Regions from separate parts of the Micromonospora sp. NPDC005161 genome, predicted to be linked through region 2. Evidence: riboswitches for the same ligand, from Rfam matches in the RefSeq annotation. Region 2 holds a riboswitch; the other holds the start of a gene.

Region 1 (9,519 bases), on a different contig from region 2:
TCTCGATCCGCGGGCCGCAACCCGTCGCTGCGGTCGCGGAGGTCGTGCTGGTCGGCGCGTCGACCGGCGTGGCCGACCGGCCGGCCGTCGTGCACGCCGTCAGCAGGAGCACCGACCCCATCAGCAACCTGCCCCATGCACCCATCTCGCCCCTTCCGAATACCTGTCGATGAGTCAGAACGTCCTCGCACCATCAAGACACCGGACGCGCCCGCCAAGTTCCCCGTCCGAGCTTTCCTGGGAGTACGCCTAGTCCAGCGATTCGGCGATCTCGATCGCCTCGGCCCTCGTGAGGTCGCCCTCCAGCCGGTAGCTCGCGTCGGCCCCCTGCCAGATCAGGGTCGAGGCGGCGAGCCGGGCGGTCTCCATCCGGACCTGTCCGGTGCGATCCACGTAGGCCAGGACGTGCGGGCCGCCGACCCAGACGGCGAAGTCGCCGTCGACCTGGACCCACTCCGCTCCCGGCCGGCTGGTCTGCTTGTGGAACGCCAGGTCGAGCCGACCATCGAAGGCGTCGATGCGCAGCGCGCCCCCGTGGTAGAGCAGCGTGGCCACCCGGTAGGCGCCCGTGTCGTCGGGATCGGCGACCAGCACCCGCTCGGGCGGACCGAGCTTCGCCGGTAGGCGGATCGGGAAGCGCACCGCCCGTTGCGCCTCATCCAGGGCCGCGGTTCGCTGCGCGGGCAACGGCGACGGGGTGCCGGTGGGCAGCACCGGGTCGGGCGACGTGACAACGGTGACTCCGGCGAAGCGCAGCAGCCCCGCGACGGCGTCGGCGAGGGCCGCCCGTCCCGGTGGTAGCACCGCCACGAGCAGGGCGACGAGCGCCGCCGCCGCGTAGGCGCGCCACCGACGCCGCCGGGACGGGGGCTCGGTGAGCCGAGCGCGTACGCGCGTGGTCACGTCGGGCGCGTCGGGTGTCTCCAGCCAGGTGGAGAGGCCACGCAGCTCCCTCTCGAGGTCATCCACTCCGGACCTCCTCGCGGTCGAGCAAGCCGCGGAGCTTCGCCAATGCCCGGGACGTCCGCGACTTCACCGTGCCCCGCGGCCAGCCCAACGTCGCCACCGTCTCCTCCTCGCTGAGATCGAGGAAGAACCGGCAGACGATCACCTCACGGTCGCGTACCGGCAGTTGGCGCAGAGCGTCCACCAGCACGGCGCGGCGCTCCCCGGCGAGGACCGCGCCGACCGCGTCGTCCTCGGCGATCTCCGAAGCCGGGTTCGCCGCCGCGGCCCGCAGGACGAGGCCGTCGCGGCGGGTGCGTGACCGGTGCAGGTTGCGGGTCTCGTTGGCGACGATCGCCAGCAGCCACGAGCGGAACGACGACTCCGCCCGGTAGCGGGAGAGCTTTCGGTACCCCTTCACGAAGGCCTCCTGGATGACGTCCTCGGAGTCCGAGCCCGCGCCGAGTAGCACCGCCGTCCGGTACGCGGACGCGGTGTGCCGGGCGACCAGGAGGTCGTACGCCTCCAGGTCACCTGCCCGAGCGCGGGTGACGAGCACGTCGTCGTCCAGGGGTACCTCCGGTTGGGTCACCTTCATGACACCGCTCACGCGCTGCGGGTTCCAGCCGCGGCTCGGTCAGCCCACTCTCACCCGGCGTGCAGCGTATTGCCAGGAAACGGTGGTGCACTGGATGGGCGTCGAGGAGAGGAGTCGGTCATGGGCTGGTTCAGTCGGCGGGCCCGGGGCGCCGAGGCGACCCCCACGAAGCTGGACCGGGAGGCGACCCGGGACGACCTCGCCGCGCTCGAGGCGTTCATCGCCAGCCGGCGGGGGGTGGAGTTCTACCTGGAGCCGGAGACCACCGCCACCGACACCACGGTGGTGGCGATCGCACACGACGGCGAGTGGATCCGTCGCCGTACCGGCACCCCGCGTGCGGCGGGCGCCATCGCCCGCAAGCACGCGGTGCCGCTGTACGAGGCGGCCCGCACCGGCTACCCGGAACGGATGCGCACCTGGAGCCGTGCCCACCCGGAACGCCACGCCCGCTGAGCGTGGCCGCGTCCGTCGAGGTGGCCGTGAGCCGCCGTCCCACCGGGCGATCGGGGCAGGCCAGAGGACGTGTGCGCACCCTTTGCTCTGCTTACCCGGGCGCAACGAAAAGGCGTCGTCACTGTTGCGCTGGCTGAAGCAGAGCAAAGGACGCGTCGCATTGACCCGGGGCGTTCCGATGCGGCGTCCGAGCACGCCTCAACCGCCAGATATCGATGAGAGTCATTCGCCTGGCCAGGCCGGGGTCGGCGTTGACCGGCGACGGACGGGTGTGGCAGCATTCGCGGCCTGACGGCAGTGAAGGAAGTCGGTGTGATTCCGACGCGGTCCCGCCACTGTCACCGGGGAGCGATCCCCCCTCGTGAGTCACGGCCGCGTGTCTGCGGTTGGAAGGCCGGGGGAGAGCGTCGATCCGGAAGCCAGGATACTTCGGCCGTCGGGATGTACCCCAGGGCGTGGACACCCGAGGAGGACCCGATGACGCACGGCGTCTCTTTCATTGACGGACACCGTCATGATCCGCTCGGCGGGCTCTCCGCCGCACCCACCGCCGCACCCGGCCCCGGTCGTACCGCCTGATGCCGCAGGGAAAGCCGAGCACGGTGCCCGCCGACGGTTTGACCACCCGGCAGCGACGTCACCGGCCGCTGCTGATGGTCCACACCGGACAGATGAAGGGAAAGTCCACCGCCGCCTTCGGGCTGGCGCTGCGGGCGTGGGCAGCCGGCCTGCCGGTCGGGGTGTTCCAGTTCGTCAAGAGCGCCAAGTGGCGGGTGGGGGAGGAGAACGCCTTCCGGGCCCTCGGCGAGGTGCACGAGCGCACCGGTCACGGCGCGCCGGTGGCGTGGCACAAGATGGGCGAGGGCTGGTCCTGGATCCAGCGTGGCGGCGACGCCGATCACGCCGCGGACGCCCTGGAGGGTTGGCGGCAGATCCAACGCGACCTGGCCGCCGAGCGCTACGGGCTGTATGTGCTGGACGAGTTCACCTACCCGATGACGTGGGGCTGGGTGGACGTCGACGAGGTGGTGGCCACCCTGGCCGACCGTCCCGGCTTCCAACACGTGGTCATCACCGGCCGGGACGCCGACCCGCGCCTGGTGGCCGCCGCCGACCTGGTGGCCGAGCTGACCAAGGTCAAGCACCCGATGGACGCCGGCCAGAAGGGCCAGAAGGGCATCGAGTGGTGAGCGCCGCCGCCGAGTCGTGGCCGCTGCCCCGCCCGATGGGCGACGACCGCGCCGGCCCGGACGGCCGCAGCGGTCTCCGCTGGCCGGGAACGGGTCAGCCGGTCAGGGCCCGGGCGAGGACGTAGCCGACGGTCGCGGCGGCGAGCCCGGCGGTCACACTGCCCAGCACGTTGGCCAGCGCGAGGAGCCGGTTGCCGGTCCTGGTCAGCCGCAGCGTCTCGTAGCTGAAGGTGGAGTAGGTGGTCAGCGCGCCGCAGAAGCCGGTGCCGAGCAGCGCGCTGACCGCCGGGCCGGCCGGCAGCCCGACGAGTACGCCGAGCAGCAGCGATCCGAACACGTTGACGGTCAACGTCCCCCACGGGAACGCCGAGTGGTGCCGGGCCTGCACGGCCCGGTCGGTGAGGTAGCGCAGCGGCGCGCCGACGGCCGCCCCGAGCACGATGAGCAGCACGGTCACCGGACGGCCCGCCCGTCGTCGCGGTCCCGGTCGAGCAGTCGAGCGGCGGCGGCGTCACCCAGCCACACCGCGACCAGGGCGCCGAGCACCGTCGCGGCCAGGTACGCCAGCGCGGTGACCGGGGCGCCCGCGACCACCGCCTGCTGCACGTCCACGGCGTAGGTGGAGAAGGTGGTGAACCCGCCGAGCACCCCGACCCCGAGGAACGGGCGGACCAGCGGTCGACCGCCGCCGACGTGCCCGAGCACCGCCATGAGGACGCCGATCAGCAGGCAGCCGGTCAGGTTGATGCCGAAGGTCGCCCACGGGAAACCGGTCCGCGCGTGGGGGAGGGCGTGTTGCAGGCCGGCCCGGGCCAGCGCGCCGAGCACCCCGCCCGCCGCGATCGCCGCGAGCAATGCCGCGGGATGAGCCTTCAGCTCGCCACGGTCGGCGGGGACGCGCAGGTCGACGTCGGGGTCGGTACGCGGGTCGAGCGGTCCGGACATGATGCCTCCCCACCAGCACGGTGTCACTGGCAGGGACCGTTGGCGAGCGGCGTCGCGGTTCTCCCGGTGTCCCCGGGACGGCGGGCCCCACCGCCGGGAGCGCTCCTGCTCCGGCGTCAGTATATCGTCCACCCACCGAGCGCCGGGCCGACCGGCGCGGCAGACGCCGGCCGGCGGGGCTGGTGGGTCAGCGCACCCCGGCGACCGCGGCGTCCGTGCCGCCGCGCCACACCGTGCCGACCTCGCTGAAGCCGGCCGCGGTCAGCGCGGCCAGGTGCCAGGAGGCCGGGGGGTTCCACTCGGGGCTGTGCCCGGTCGGGTAGATGGCGTGCCGCTCGGCGACCAGCGGGGCGAGCACCGGATCGGCGCCGGCCCGGTCCCACCAGTCCGACCAGGACAGCACGGACCCGGCGGCGTACCGGGCGGCCCGCCGGTCCCGCGCCCGGTCGAGCAGCCGCTTGGTCAGCTCCGGCAGGGTGTCGTCGGGCATGTGGTCGGCGTTGACGAAGATCCCTCCCGGCCGCAGCAGATCGCGGACCTCGCCGTAGAGCCGGCCGAGCCGCTCGGCCGGCAGCCAGTGCAGCGCGGTGGCGGTGAGCACGGCGTCGTACTCGTCGTGAGGCAGGGCGGATCGCCATTCGGGGGCGCCGAGGTCGGCGGTGACGACGGTGGCCCGGTCGTTCAGCGAGGCGCGGGCGATGGCCAGCAGCGCCGGGTCGAGGTCCAGCAGGGTCACCTCGGCGGTGGGGAAACGCGTCAACGCCCGCAGCGAGATGGTGCCGGTGCCGCCGGCCAGGTCGAGCACGCGCGGCGGCCGGCCGTCGCGGACCGCGTCGACGGCGTCGAGCATGGCGGCGAACCGGTGCTCCCGGTCCGGTAGGTACGCCTCCTGCTGGCGGTCCCAGCTCTCCTGCCACGCCGACGGATCCGTGATGTAAGGAGTCATATGGATCAGGCTAGTTACCGAACGAGACACTTGTCCAGACCTTGTTGCACATAACTTGCAATTGCGAGAACATGGCAGAGCGATGATCACAGGGGAGCCGGGTCGGTCATCCGCCCGGCCCGGCTCTCCTCTCGCGCGACTGCCGCCGCGGGTCAGGCCGCGGTCGGTGCCAGGTCCGCGTCGGCCGTCGGCGCCCCGCTGCGGCGGGCCAGCCGGAGCGCCCCGAGTAGGACACCGAGGCCGGCCAGGGTGAGCGCGGCGCCGGCCCAGATCGGTGCGGTGTAGCCGAGCCCGGCGGCGATGGTCACCCCGCCGACCCAGGCGCCCAGCGCGTTGCCGAGGTTGAACGCCGCGATGTTCGCGCCCGACGCGAGGGTGGGCGCCTGGTGCGCGTACCGCATGATCCGCATCTGCAGCGGCGGGACGGTCGCGAAGCCGAACGCGCCCATCAGCACCAGCGAGGCGACGGTCAGCACCGGGCTCGACGCGGTCAGGGCGAACCCGACGAGCACCACGGTGAGTACGGCCAGGACGGTGATCAGGGTGCGCGACAGCGACACGTCCGCCGCCCGGCCGCCGAGGAGGTTTCCGACGAAGAGCCCTACGCCGAAGAGGACCAGCAGCCACGGCACCGCGCTGGTGGCGAAGCCGCTGACCTCGGTGAGCGTGTAGGCGATGTAGGTGAACGCGCCGAACATGCCGCCGAAGCCCAGCACGGTGATCACCAGGGAGAGCCAGACCTGCGGGTGGGTGAAGGCCCGCAGTTCGCCGCGCAGCCCACCGGCCGGGCGTTGGGCGTCGACGGTGCCGCGGCCGGGGATGAGCAGGGCCAGCCCGATCAGCGCGACCACCCCGATGCCGGTGATCGCCCAGAACGTCGAACGCCAGCCGACGTGCTGGCCGAGGAGGGTGCCGAAGGGGACGCCGAGCACGTTCGCGATGGTCAGCCCGGCGAACATCAGCGCGATGGCGCCGGCCCGGCGGGCCGGCGCGACCAGTCCGGCGGCCACCACGGCGCCGATGCCGAAGAACGCGCCGTGGCAGAGCGCGGCGACGATCCGGCCGGCCATCATCACGCCGTAGTCGCCGGCGACCGCGGAGAGCAGGTTGCCGATGATGAAGAGCACCATCAGCCCGAGCAGCACCGGTTTGCGGGGCAGTCGGGTGACCGCGGCGGTGAGGGCCACCCCGCCGACGGCCACGCTGAGGCCGTAGCCGGAGATCAGCCAGCCGGCCACCGGCTCGGTGACCGCGAAGTCGGCGGCCACCTCGGGCAGCAGACCCATGATGACGAATTCGGTGAGCCCGATGCCGAAGGCGCCGAGGGCCAGCGCGATCAGGCCGGGCGGCATGGACGTGGGGCGTACGGGCATGGTCTTCCCATCGGGGAGGGGTCAGATATTCGGCGCGTGCAACTACCCGCGCCAACAACGAGATAGTTGCACGCGCTTCATATAGGCGCAAGCGTGGTAGCCTGGGGCCGGTCAGATCACATCCCAGGAGGCCGTCATGGGCATCGCCGACGACGCGGTCGAGATCCGCGCGCAGGGCTGGCGCACCCTCGCCGCCCTGCACGGGCTGATCGAGACGTCCCTGGAGCGGGCGTTGCAGGCCACCCATGACCTGTCCGTCGTCGAGTACACGGTGCTCGACGCGCTCTCCCGACAGGACGGCTGGCACATGCGGATGAGCCAACTCGCCCGCGCCGCCGCGCTCTCCAGCAGCGCGACCACCCGCCTGGTCACCCGTCTGGAACAGCGCGGCCTGCTCACCCGGATCCTCTGCGCCGACGACCGGCGCGGCATCTACACCGAGCTGACCCCGGCCGGCTCCGAGCTGCTCGCCCACGCCAGACCCACCCACGACGAGGTGCTGACGTCCGCACTGGCCGAAGGGGAGGCCACCCCGGAGCTGGCCCCGCTGGTGGCCGCGCTGCACCGCTTGCCTACCGCCCGCTGACTCCACTCCGGGGCGGCGATGGTCGGCCCACCAGGCCGGGCGTACGGTACCCGGAGCCCGGCCGGGCCCGTCGCACGAAGGAGGCAGGCGATGCAGGACCGCACCCCTCGTCCCGAGGAGCTGGAGCCGATCGAGCGCGCCGGCATCGACGAGCTGCGCGCCCTGCAACGCGAGCGGCTGCGCTGGTCGTTGCGGCACGCGTACGACAACGTGCCGCACTACCGTCGGGCGTTCGACGCGGCCGGGGTGCATCCCGACGACTGCCGCGACCTCGACGACCTGGCCCGTTTCCCGTTCACGGGCAAGGCGGAGCTGCGGGACAACTTACCCGTTCGGCATGTTCGCCGTGCCCCGCGAGCGGGTCGCCCGGCTGCACGCCTCCTCCGGCACCACCGGCCGGCCGACCGTGGTCGGCTACACCCGCGACGACCTGCGGACCTGGGCCCGGCTGATGGCCCGGTCGATCCGCGCGTCCGGCGGCCGTCCGGGCGACCGCGTGCACGTTGCGTACGGCTACGGGCTGTTCACCGGCGGGCTCGGCGCGCACTACGGGGCCGAGGAGCTGGGCTGCACCGTCATCCCGGTCTCCGGCGGCATGACCGAACGCCAGGTCATGCTGATCCGCGACTTCGAACCCGAGGTCATCATGGTCACGCCCAGCTACATGCTGGCCATCGTGGACGAGATGCAGCGCCAGGGCCTCGACCCCCGGGCGACCTCGCTGCGGGTGGGCATCTTCGGCGCGGAACCGTGGACCGAGGACATGCGCCGGGAGATGGAGCACCGGCTGGACATCCACGCGGTCGACATCTACGGGCTCTCCGAGGTGATGGGCCCGGGTGTGGCCACCGAGTGCGTCGAGACCAAGGACGGGCTGCACCTCTGGGAGGACCACTTCTATCCGGAGATCATCGACCCGCTCACCGGCGCGGTGCTGCCCGACGGCGAGCAGGGCGAGCTGGTGCTCACCTCGCTGACCAAGGAGGCGATGCCGGTCGTCCGCTACCGGACCCGGGACCTGACCCGGCTGCTGCCCGGCACCGCCCGCCCGATGCGCCGGATCGAGAAGATCACCGGCCGGACGGACGACATGATGATCGTGCGCGGGGTGAACCTCTTCCCGACCCAGATCGAGGAGCTGATCCTGCGGACCCCGCAGCTGTCGCCGCACTTCCAGTGCGTACTCGACCGGCAGGGCCGGCTGGACACCCTGACGGTGCGGGTGGAGCGGCGGGCCGAGGTCGCCGTGGACGCCGCCGAGCGCGCCGGCGCGACCCTGGTGGAGCTGGTGAAGAACACCATCGGGGTGAGCGTGGCGGTCGAGGTGCTCGCCCCGGACGCGGTGGAGCGTTCGGTGGGCAAGATGCGGCGAATCGTCGACCAGCGGCGGGCCGGCTGACGTGGCGGAACAGCGCAACCCGGCGTACGACATGTTCGCCGCCGACGTGGCCTCGCGCGGTCTCGGCATCGAGCTGGTCGAGGCCGGCGACGGCGCGGCGGTGGCCCGGATGCGGGTGACCGAGGGGATGCTCAACGGTCATGCGATCGCCCACGGCGGCTTCGTCTTCCTGTTCGCCGACACCGCGTTCGCGCTGGCCTGCAACAGCCGGGGCCCGGTGACCGTCGCGGCTGGCGGTGAGATCACCTTCGTCCGGCCGGCGGGCGCCGGTGATCTGCTCACCGCCCGCGCCACCGAGCGCACCCGCTACGGCCGCAGCGGCATCTACGACGTCACCGTCACCCGGGACGACGGCGAGGTGGTCGCCGAGTTCCGGGGCCGCAGCCGGACACCGGCGTCGCCACCGTCGACATAGGATCCGCCCATGCGTGTCCTGGTGGTCTCCGCGCCGCTCGTCGGCCACGTCTTCCCGCTGGTGCCGCTCGCCGTCGCGCTGCGCGACGCCGGCCACGACGTGCTGCTGGCGACCGGTGGCGGCGGCCTGGCCGCCGCCGACGCCGGCCTGCCGGTACACGACATCGCGCCGGGCTTCGACTTCGGCCGGATCGCGCTGCGCGTGCTGCCGCGCCACCCGCTCGTCGCCCGCGCCGAGCTGGCCGGCACGGCCGGCACCCGGGGCGCCGGCCTGCTCTTCGGGGCGCTCAACGACCAGCTCACCGACCCGATCGTCGCGCTGGCCACCCGGTGGCGTCCGGATCTGGTGCTGCACGAGCCGTTCGCGGTGGCCGGCGCGGTGGCCGCCGCCCGGCTGGGCGTGCCGGCGGTCCGGCGGTCCGGCAGGAGAACGCCTTCTTCGACGGACGGGACCTGGTCCGCGCCACCACCGCCCGACTCGGCGCCGCGCTGCGCCGGCACGACCTGACCGAGCTGCCGCCGCCCGCCGCGGCCCTCGCCGTCGCCCCGCCCAGCGTGACCAGGCAGGACGGCTGGCCGATGCGGTACACGTCCTACGTCGGCGGCGGCGAGCTCCCGGCCTGGCTGCGGGAGCCGGGTGAGCGGCCCCGGATCCTGGTCACCCGCA
Region 2 (9,519 bases):
GTCGCGCAGCTGCAGCGACAGCAGGCCGATCAGCAGTGCGCCCGCCGCCCACAGGGCCAGGACGCCCAGGCCCTGCCAAGGTCCGACCGTCAGCGACTCCAGCGCCCTCGTCGCCTGGATTTTCAGGCCGGCGGACATCGGTGAGATCCGGTCGATGCGCTTCAGCCACTGGGCGTCCGTGACCACTGCGCTCAGGATCGGCCCGGGGTACAGCAGGATGAGCATCGTGGCGATGGACCCGGCGGTGTCGCGTGACACTGCGGCGACGCCGTAGCTCAGCAGCCGGGCAGGACCTGCCGGGCGACGACCTCGACGAGCACGTCCACGACGCCCTCGGCGCCGGGGCGAGCGGTTTCCTGCTCAAGGACGTCACCGCCGAGCGACTGTTCGACGCCGTCCGGGTCATCGCGGCCGAGCCGGCTGCTGGGCAAGCTGGGCCTGCGGGACCGGGCGCAGGCGATCGTCGTCGCCTACGAGACCGGGCTGGTCATCCCGCGCGGCAACCCGGGCTGACCGGCCCGTGCAGGCCGCGGCCACCGTGGCCGGTGTAGCTGGCCGCGAGAGATCAACGAGCCGGCCTCCGATGAGAAGTCACAAATCAGTCGTACTTTGGACCGATCTGGAGTCGCACCACCGTTCGTACGATGGTCCTATGCACTCTCGCCTGCACGCTGTGTTGGCCGAGCCACGTGTGCCACATGCCCCGTCCCGTGTGTGGCGCGACTGGGCGTTGATCGGCGTCCTGGCGCCGGCGATCGTGGTGGAAGGGGTCTTCCGGCCCGATCTGCCGTGGCGGGTGGGCTGCGTCGTCGTCGCGCTCGCGCTGCTGCCCACACTCCTGTGGCGGCGTACGGAGCCGCTCGCGATGGTGGCGATCGCGTTCGGCTTCACGACGGTCGGCCCATTCGTGCTGCCCGGCGATGCCTGCCAGATGTTCACGGCGAGCTTCCTGGTCCTGCTGGTCTCCGCGCTGTTCCGCTGGGGCTCCGGCCGGGATGCCGTGATCGGTTCGTTCTTCGTGGTCGCCAAGGTGGTCGCCGCCGGCCTGGCCGGCTCTCTCAATGGCGGCGAACTGGTCGCCGGCTTCGCGGTGATGTTCGCCGCCGCCACGCTGGGCACCGCGATCCGCTTCCGCGCCGCCGCCCGGCTGCGCGAGCTCGATCAGGTGAAGCTGTTGGAGCGCGAGCGGCTCGCCCGTGACCTGCACGACACGGTGGCCCACCACGTGTCGGCGATGGCGATCCGCGCCCAGGCCGGCATCGCCGCCTCGGCGAGCCAGCCCGGCGCCGCCGTCGAGGCGCTCCGCGTCATCGAGGCCGAGGCGTCCCGTGCGCTTACCGAGATGCGCGCGATGGTCCGCGTCCTGCGCCGCAACCAGCCCGCCGACCTGGGACCCAGCCCGCAGGTCGCCGACATCGAGCGGCTCGCCGGCCGCTTCCGCACCGGGCCGGCCGTCGACGTGGACTTCCGCGGCGACCTCGGCGACCTTCCGCCCACGGTCGGTTCCGCGCTCTACCGCCTGGCTCAGGAGTCGGTCACCAATGCCCGTCGCCACGCCCGCCACGCCACCCGCATCGAGGTCAGCGTCGCGGCCGACGACACCTCCGTACGCCTGCGGGTCAGCGACGACGGCGAGGCCGGCGCCGCCCGCCCGACCGGCTCGCCCGGTTTCGGCCTGGTGGGCATGATGGAGCGCGCCGACCTGCTCGGCGGCACCTGCGAGGCCGGCCCCAATCCCGACCGTGGGTGGACCGTCACGGCCGTGCTCCCGCGCGAGGGGGTCGGCGCGTGACGGTACGCGTGCTCGTCGCGGACGACCAGGAGATCGTCCGCACCGGCCTCACCATCATCCTGAACACTCAGCCCGGCATCGAGGTCGTCGGTGGGGCTGGCGACGGCCGTCAAGCGGTCGAGCTCGCCCAGCGACTCCGCCCCGACGTGTGTCTCTTCGACATTCGCATGCCCGGCATGGACGGCATCGAGGCCACCCGGGCGCTCGCCGGGCCATCGGTCCCGGAGCCGCTCGCGGTGGTCGTCATCACGACCTTCGACCTCGACGAGTACGTGTACGCGGCACTGCGTGCCGGCGCCCGCGGCTTCCTGCTCAAGGAGGCTGGCCCCGACCTGCTCAGCCAGGCCGTGCACGCGGCCGCCAACGGGGATGCGCTGATCGCGCCGAGCGTCACCACGCGGCTGCTGAAGGCGTTCGCCGACGCGGGTCCAGCCGCGCCGCCGAAGCAGCCCATCGAGGCGCTCACCGACCGGGAGGAGCAGGTACTCGTCGCCGTCGCGCGGGGACGCACCAACAAGGAGATCGCCGACGAGCTCTACATCACGTTGAGCACGGTCAAGTCGCACATCACCAGCCTGATGACCAAGCTCGGTGTGCGTAACCGGGTCGAGGTGGCGATGTGGGCGTACGAGACCAACCGCAGGCGGACACGCTAGTGACCGGCACAAGTACGACGACGGCGTACGACCATGGGCCGGCCCGATTGCGGCCCATGTGCTGATGAGCCGGGGCGGGTGCCGCGTCCACCATCGATGGCATGACGATGCGCGAGTGGCGGCTACCGGCCGCGTTGATCCTGCTGGGCCTGATACCGATGATCGCTGGTGCGGGACGGCTCACCGAGCTGGGCACCGGACCGGAGGTCACCCCGGCGAACGCTCGCTTCGTCGCCGACCCGCTGCCGGTGGTGCTGCACATCGTCGGCGCGGTGGTCTACACGACTCTCGGAGCCTTCCAGTTCGTACCCAGCCTGCGTCGACGCCGCTGGCACCGCCTCGCCGGCCGGGTGCTTGTCCCCTGCGGACTGACGGTCGCGCTCTCCGGCGTCTGGATGGCGTTCGCGTACGACCTTCCGGCCCATGACAACGACGTGCTCGCCGGCATGCGGCTCGTCTTCGGCTCGGCCATGGCCGGCTCGATCCTGCTCGGCCTCGCCGCCGCGCTACGCCGGCACTTCGCACCGCACCGCCGCTGGATGGTGCGCGGCTACGCGATCGGCCTCGGGGCCGGCACCCAGGCGTTCACGCACGCGCCGTACCTGGTCGCGACCGGCGAACAGCCCGATGGGAACGTTCGCGCCGGCCTGGTGCTCGCCGGTTGGTTGATCAACCTTGCCGTGGCCGAGTGGTACCTGCGTCGTCCGGCCCGCGCAACGTCATCTCGACCGGCTCGTCAGCCGCGTGCTGCTGCCCGATGACATCGTCCGACGGCGACCCCGGGGACGACGAGCCGAATCCGCCGGCCACTTGGCTGCCGCCGCTACGAGCCGACCGCCAGTCGTAGTCCGAGCGCGACGAACGCGACCGCGCAGACTCGGTTGATCCGCCGCGGCCAGCGGCCGTCGGCGAGCCGGCCGGCGAGTCGCCCGGCGCCCGCGCCCAAGGCGATGTCGACCGTGAGCTGCACCGTGACGAACAGCGCGCCAAGGAGCACCAGCTGGGCGGTGGTGTTGCCCGCCGCCGGATCGACGAACTGGGGCAGGAACGCCACGCTGAACAAAATCATCTTGGGGTTGAGCAGGTTGGTGACCAGTCCACGCAGGAAGGCGCGCCCGGCACGACCACCGGGCTGCGACGCATCGGAAGCCGAAGTGCCGGCGCCACGCAGGGCCTGCACCGCGAGGATGATCAGGTATGCCGCGCCAAGCCAGCGGATTGCCGTGAACAGCACCGGCGAGGCTGAGATCACCGCGGCGAGACCGCAGACGACCGCCGCCACATGCACCGCCTCCCCCGCGGCGACGCCGAGCGCGGCCACCACCCCGGCGCGAGCGCCGTAGCAGGTGGCGTTGGCCAGCACGAACATCATGTCCGGGCCGGGAGTCACCATGAGGACGACGATCGCGGCCAGGTAGCCGGCCAATGCCGGCACGGAGAGGCCGAGCACGTCTCAGCCCTCCCCGGCGCCGTCAAGCAGCGCCCGCCTCAGAGTCAACCGGTGCTCCCGGCGGATCTCCGCCTCTCGGTACCGGCGCCGGTCACCGTCGGTTTCCGGCAGCAGCGGCGGCACCGTACGCGGCTGGCCGTTGTCATCGATGGCGACCATCACCAGGTGCGCGGTGGCCACGTCGGTGGGCGGCACCGCCCGGTCCCACCGGTCAGCGGTCACCTTGACCGCAACCTCCATCGAGCTGCGCCCGGCCCACGTGATGCGAGCGTCCACATGGACCACGTCGCCAACCCGGACCGCCCGGAGAAACGCGGTCTCGTCGATGGCGGCGGTGACGGCCGGTCCGTCGGAATGGCGGGCGGCGACCACCCCGGCGACGGAGTCGATGAGGTTGAGGATCCGGCCACCGTGCACCGTACCCATGAGGTTGGTGTGGTGCTGATCCATGATCTGCGACAGGGTCAGGTGTGAGGCCGACGGCGCTCGGCCGGCGATCGTGGCGGTGTCGTGCACAGCGGTAGTCCGTCCCTCGGGAAACCACACCGTCGGAACGCGGACACACGCTGACGAGCACGCACCCACGCACAGCGCGCGCGGCACGTCACCCGCTCAGCCCACCCGCGAGGCCGACGGCAGCGCACACGGTTGTGTACGCGGCACGGGCAGGTCTTCGGACTCGTGGGCATGGCCGGCTGCGCCGGTCTCCTACTGGCCGTCGCTTCCCAGGCCTCGGGCCCAGTGCTGATGACGGCGGTCGTTCCCACTCACCGCTGCGGGGCAGTCCCGGACTCACACCGGGTTCCCTCTTACGACGCCCAGCCAGTCACGACCGGGCGAACCAGCGCCGTCAGGAGCATAGCGGGTCCGCGACGCAGCCCAGCCAACGCGACCGCGAGGCAGAGCGGGCGTCGTCATCCACATGATGAAGATATTCAAATCCGTCGTCTTCTTTGACCGCACGCAACTGCCCCTCGTCCTGGGCGTCGACCACCACGTACCTGGCGCGTACGCCGCGGCCGCGCCGCCACCGGCGCAGACCCGGGCAGCGACCAGGCCATTCGAGGTGTCGCTGACCGGCACCGGGTTGATCCAGCGACACCATTCGCGCGTACCGGTGACCGGAGGCCGCGAAAGGCGTCCCGTACGCTCACCCGAACACCTACTACAACCCGTCGTATTGTTTGGCCGCGGATGTCGTAGCCCTTGACGCCGGCGGCACCGGACACGGAGGTACCAGGTGACGGATGGTGACGAAATTACCGCGTGGGCCCTCGCGGCGGGTCGGGGCGACCAGGACACGGCAGCTCGGTTCATCCGCGCCACGCAGCAGCAGGTCCGGCGTTTCCTCGCCGCGCCCGCTGTTGCGGGAACTGTCGCAGCCGGCTTCTAGGCTGGCGTCGTGAGCATGAACGGCAACTGGCTGCGCGTTTCCCCGGACGAACTGGAATGTGCCAGGACCAACCTCGGCTGGGCCTACGAGATCGCGATGACGGAACGGGACGACAACTCCGGACGCTGGACCGCCACCGACAAGGCATGGAACGGGCTCGACTTCCTACTCGACCGGCTTGGCTTCGGGATTCCGCTGGTCCTGGGAGCCGAGAGGTTCGTGGAGTTGCCAGACGTCGAACCCGACAGCGACGAGATGTTCGACTTCCTCGAAAACCTTGAGGACGACTGGGGCTACGGGCCGCCCTCCTATCTGACACCGGTCCAGGTAGCGGCTGCTGCCTCGCAACTGGCCGCACTCACCGAAGACGATCTCATCCGCGGCGTCGACCCGCAGGAGTTGAACCGCGCCGAGATTTACCCTGGTACCTGGGAAAAACCCGGCGAGCTGGCGTGGGTGGCGCACTATCTGCCAGACGCCCGAAGCTTCTTCGCCGCAGCCGCCAAAGACGGCGATGCGGTGATCTGCTGGCTCGACTGAACGCACGCTCATCGGCATAGGGTGCGTCAGGGCCAGTCACGTGACGGCGATAGCCGACCCCTTCGGGTCCGCCGAAGAGGTCACCGCAGCGGATGCGCTGGTCATGGCGCGGTGGTCTTCGGCGGCCCCGTCGGCGCGGCAACCCCGACAACCATGCCCTGATGTCCGCACCGGCTGGGATCACATCAAGGTCGTCGAGTTGTTGAGGCGGTACTCCATCCACGCCACCGAGACTTCCACGCCGCCCGGTAGCGCGTATCGGCCCAGTTCCACGCGCCAGGCATCCTCCAGGTTGGTGGATATCCGGGGGCCGATGACGTCGGGTCTGGTGTCCGCGAATTGACGGAGGACACGGCGGGGAAGAGTGATCTTCCCTCGCCCGCGCAGCGTCGACTCGCCGACATCCCGGCACACCAGGTAGTCGAGATTCGGCTGGGCCCCGATCTCCTTCGCTCCCCCGCGGGCGGGAGCTAGGCCCGTCACCGCGAGTGCGTCCATGAAGGCGATCAGGGGTGCGGCGAGACCGTCGTCGGTGCCCGCGGCCCGCCAGGAGAACCAGAGCGGGATGCGGTCATTCCCCTCGTGTCGAACGAGCATGGTCGGCCCGGTGAGGACCTGATAGTCGCCTGCGCGGTCAGTCAAGCCGGTGAGCTTGTCAAGGCCGGGCTTGCCATTGCCGTTTCCCGTCACCAGCGGCAGGATCTCGGGGAGCAACTCCTGCGGAGCACTGGTCCGGCCCTCCATGTCGTCCCCGCCCGCCGATCGGACACGACGGCGCAGGTCACTCTCGAACTCCTGGGTTCCTCCGGGTGGGAGCCGGTTGACGGCGAGTTGCAGGTGGATGAAGGCGAGGTCGTCCAGCGAGATGATCGAGCAGGCCAGCACACCCAGTTCGGGGAACTCGCGAAGGTAGGACATGATCGCGCTGGTCGATCCGACGCGGGCGGGTCCGACGAAGGTGATGGGCAGGGAACACCGCGGTTCCACGTCGTCCCATCGGGCCCGGGCCGCGTACTTCTCGGCCCTCGACCGGTCGTGCGGGCGGACCAGATACCAGTTGCCTTGCCGGTGGCCCGGCCGGATGTCGGCCCGCCAGAACCCGTAACCGCGTTTGCCGGCGAACTCCGCGAACGCCTCGGAGAGCTTGAGGCGCCGTTCGGCGCCGGCACGTCGGAGCGCCATGGCGAAACGCACCGCGACGACGGATGGTACCGGCCATTCTCCGTCGTCGGGCCGAGCGGGCAGCTGAACCGGGCCCTGCACGGACAGTAGAGGTGCCTTGTGCTCGGCGGCGATCCTCGATACCTCCGCGATCAACTCGGCGATCGCCCGGCTCTGGAAGCTCGAGCGCCGGGTGGTCTTCTCCTGAATCAGGATGAGGCCCTCGAACTTCTGCCCCGACTCGTAGATGAAGGTCGGGTTGGGCCACGCGGTGCCCTGGAAGACCCACGAGTCGGACGACCGGTCATCGACTCTGAGTGCCACCGGAAGATCGCTGCCCCGGCGCCGGCGCTGCATGCCCTGCGGGAGTGCGCCGACGTACGTCCCGATGACCAGCCCGACCCCGTGCGCGGCGGCGGAGAGGGTCTCGCGCGGAGTCTGGCCCGGTGGTGGCGGCGCTTCGCGGCTGCCGTTCGCCATGCCATGGTCGGGTTGCGGTAGCGGAGACCGGCCGGCAGCAACCCGGTCGTCGAACAGGTCACGGAGGTAGCCGCCCCGGTCCAGGACGTGGTGCACCTCGAAGTTCACCTGCATCAGGGACTGCCTCGCCATCAGAAATCCGGCTCGGGCGAGATCGGCCAGCGCGGCGGGGGAGGCTTCTTCTTCGTCACTCATGATGCCATCCAGTCGATTGGAAAACGGCGTCCGTCGGCACTGGCTTGGCGGCCGGCGTAAGAAGCCATCTCGGAGCAGACAGGCGGGCGGGTGCGAGGTCGCGGTGCTTGGCAAGGCGCCGGTGCAGGATGGCCGCCGCCAGAAGAGGCAGCGCCGTCGTCAGGGCGAGCATCCCGCCCAGCGCGGGGCCGTGGACGTCGGTGGCGATGACGGCGGAGGCTCCCACGGCCGACGCGATGGACAGGTGCGCCAGGCGCCGGGACTGTCGCCGAAGGTGCCCGAGAATCGTGTGTCGCATCGGGAGGTCGAGCCTCGTGTAGAGGAATCCGGGCACCAGCAGCAGTACCGCGACCACCGCGTCCGCGTTCGAGGATCCGTTGGCGGAACGGCCGTAGGGCCACGGACTTCCGGCGAGCAGAGCGCCGACCAGGTAGATCGTGGTGGCCACGGCGAGGGCGAAGGCGATGACGCTGCCTGGGCGCACCCCGGTCGCGTCTCGCAGGGTCAGCGTGCAGGTCACGGAGGTGTGTTCGCCGTCGGACGATCGGGGTGAGGTGCGCCGCCAGTAGGCGTGCGCCCGGCTGCTCGCCTGGTCGTTCTCCACGGAGAAGTCGGAACCGAGCTGCTGTGCTTCGATCTCGTCGGCCGCCTGATCGAGATTGTCGGCGGTCAGGGTGGGGTTGGTCAGCAGGGGCGCCTCGATCCTGTCCTGCTCGTTGACCAGCGGCTCAGCCGACAGGTAGAGGTCCGCCAACCGGCTGCTGCCCCGAAGCGCGGCGTCCGTCATCTCCAGCCCGGCCTGGCTGGCGTCCCATCGCCGGGATCGGAGAAGTTCGGAGAGGCGACCCAGCGCTGACTGCAGTTCGAGTTCCAGGAGGCGGGCCTCGGTCTGCCGCCCCGGCTTGTGCCTGCGTTGCCGGTCGGCGAGGGCGCGCAGATCCGCGGTCAACTCCGTCGCGTTCGCCTCGTCCACGTCGGTCACGAGAGACATCGCCTCGATATGGACGCCGGGCTCGGTTTCGGCGACCACGTGGTAGGAGCGCAGGCTCGCGGGGATCCGCGCCAGGTACTGGATGCGGTAACGGGCCGAAGTCGAGCGGGACCAGACGCTGGCGCGGTCGGCGGCGCGGCCCTGCTCGGTCAGATGTACCGGCGCGTCGTAGCTCAGCAGGTGGTCGTCCTTGGTCAGGTCGAGGGCGGTGACCAGGAGGTAGTTGTTGAGGGCCACGTCGAGCAGGTCCGCGTACGACTCGAGCTGCGGCTCGTACTGGCGCAGCACGGACACGACGAGTTCTCGGCAGTCGTGGGCTTCGGAGGTGCCGGCTGGCGGGGGCCGAAGGATGCGGTGCTCGCCCTGCTCGACGTCACCCAACGGCCTGCTGCGTTCGGTCAAGAGCGCGAGCAGGGCGGCCTGTAGCAGCCATCGGGCCTGTTCCTCGCGGAGTAGCCGGCTCACGTTGGACGGTTGGCGCGACTCCGGCCGGCTGGACAGGATGCCCTTCAACAGTCGGTACAGACCCGACGCGAGCAGTCGGGACGTCTCGTACTGGGTCAGGCGGGGAAGTTTGTTCCCGGCCGCGTCAACGACGTCGATCGGCGAGACGCTCAACCTCGAGATGCGCGTCACCGGTACCCAGATGGTGGGCGTAGCGGGTTGCTCCTGTTCCGGGTCCCGGGCGCTGCGGCTGCTGAGGCGTTGGAACAGGTGGCTGGCCTCGCGCTGGCTCGGGTCCAGCAGGCTCAACCGGACGTCCACCTCGGTGGTCCTGCTCGCCACGCCGTGCTCGACGAAGGAGAGCCGTTCGGTGAGCCGGCGAATGTGGTTCTGCCGCAACGCCATGTCGAGGAAGGC

Evidence for each region. Region 2 has a riboswitch for cobalamin ahead of ACWD5O_RS20375 (acyl-CoA thioesterase). Riboswitches for the same ligand answer to the same signal wherever they lie in the genome.
Region 1: another riboswitch for cobalamin. It lies ahead of cobO (cob(I)yrinic acid a,c-diamide adenosyltransferase); the one in region 2 lies ahead of ACWD5O_RS20375 (acyl-CoA thioesterase).

What each region holds. Positions count from the first base shown of each region.
Region 1 is NZ_JBSFYQ010000011.1:183,594-193,112, forward strand. Features, by position in the region: gene ACWD5O_RS13900 (hypothetical protein) at 1-121, opposite strand, end outside; gene ACWD5O_RS13905 (hypothetical protein) at 250-969, opposite strand; gene ACWD5O_RS13910 (RNA polymerase sigma factor) at 962-1,537, opposite strand; gene ACWD5O_RS13915 (hypothetical protein) at 1,664-1,999, shown strand; cobalamin riboswitch at 2,275-2,451, shown strand; gene cobO (cob(I)yrinic acid a,c-diamide adenosyltransferase) at 2,578-3,189, shown strand; gene crcB (fluoride efflux transporter CrcB) at 3,284-3,646, opposite strand; gene ACWD5O_RS13930 (fluoride efflux transporter FluC) at 3,643-4,134, opposite strand; gene ACWD5O_RS13935 (class I SAM-dependent methyltransferase) at 4,322-5,080, opposite strand; gene ACWD5O_RS13940 (MFS transporter) at 5,233-6,453, opposite strand; gene ACWD5O_RS13945 (MarR family winged helix-turn-helix transcriptional regulator) at 6,590-7,039, shown strand; gene ACWD5O_RS13950 (AMP-binding protein) at 7,377-8,438, shown strand; gene paaI (hydroxyphenylacetyl-CoA thioesterase PaaI) at 8,470-8,853, shown strand; gene ACWD5O_RS13960 (hypothetical protein) at 8,863-9,360, shown strand; gene ACWD5O_RS13965 (nucleotide disphospho-sugar-binding domain-containing protein) at 9,432-9,519, shown strand, end outside.
Region 2 is NZ_JBSFYQ010000020.1:119,644-129,162, forward strand. Features, by position in the region: gene ACWD5O_RS20345 (hypothetical protein) at 1-225, opposite strand, end outside; partial or broken gene ACWD5O_RS20350 (hypothetical protein) at 306-513, shown strand; gene ACWD5O_RS20355 (sensor histidine kinase) at 653-1,792, shown strand; gene ACWD5O_RS20360 (response regulator) at 1,789-2,448, shown strand; gene ACWD5O_RS20365 (DUF2306 domain-containing protein) at 2,550-3,209, shown strand; gene ACWD5O_RS20370 (LysE family translocator) at 3,272-3,898, opposite strand; gene ACWD5O_RS20375 (acyl-CoA thioesterase) at 3,902-4,348, opposite strand; cobalamin riboswitch at 4,546-4,759, opposite strand; partial or broken gene ACWD5O_RS20380 (RNA polymerase subunit sigma) at 5,139-5,255, shown strand; gene ACWD5O_RS20385 (DUF1877 family protein) at 5,307-5,831, shown strand; gene ACWD5O_RS20390 (hypothetical protein) at 6,012-7,667, opposite strand; gene ACWD5O_RS20395 (hypothetical protein) at 7,660-9,519, opposite strand, start outside.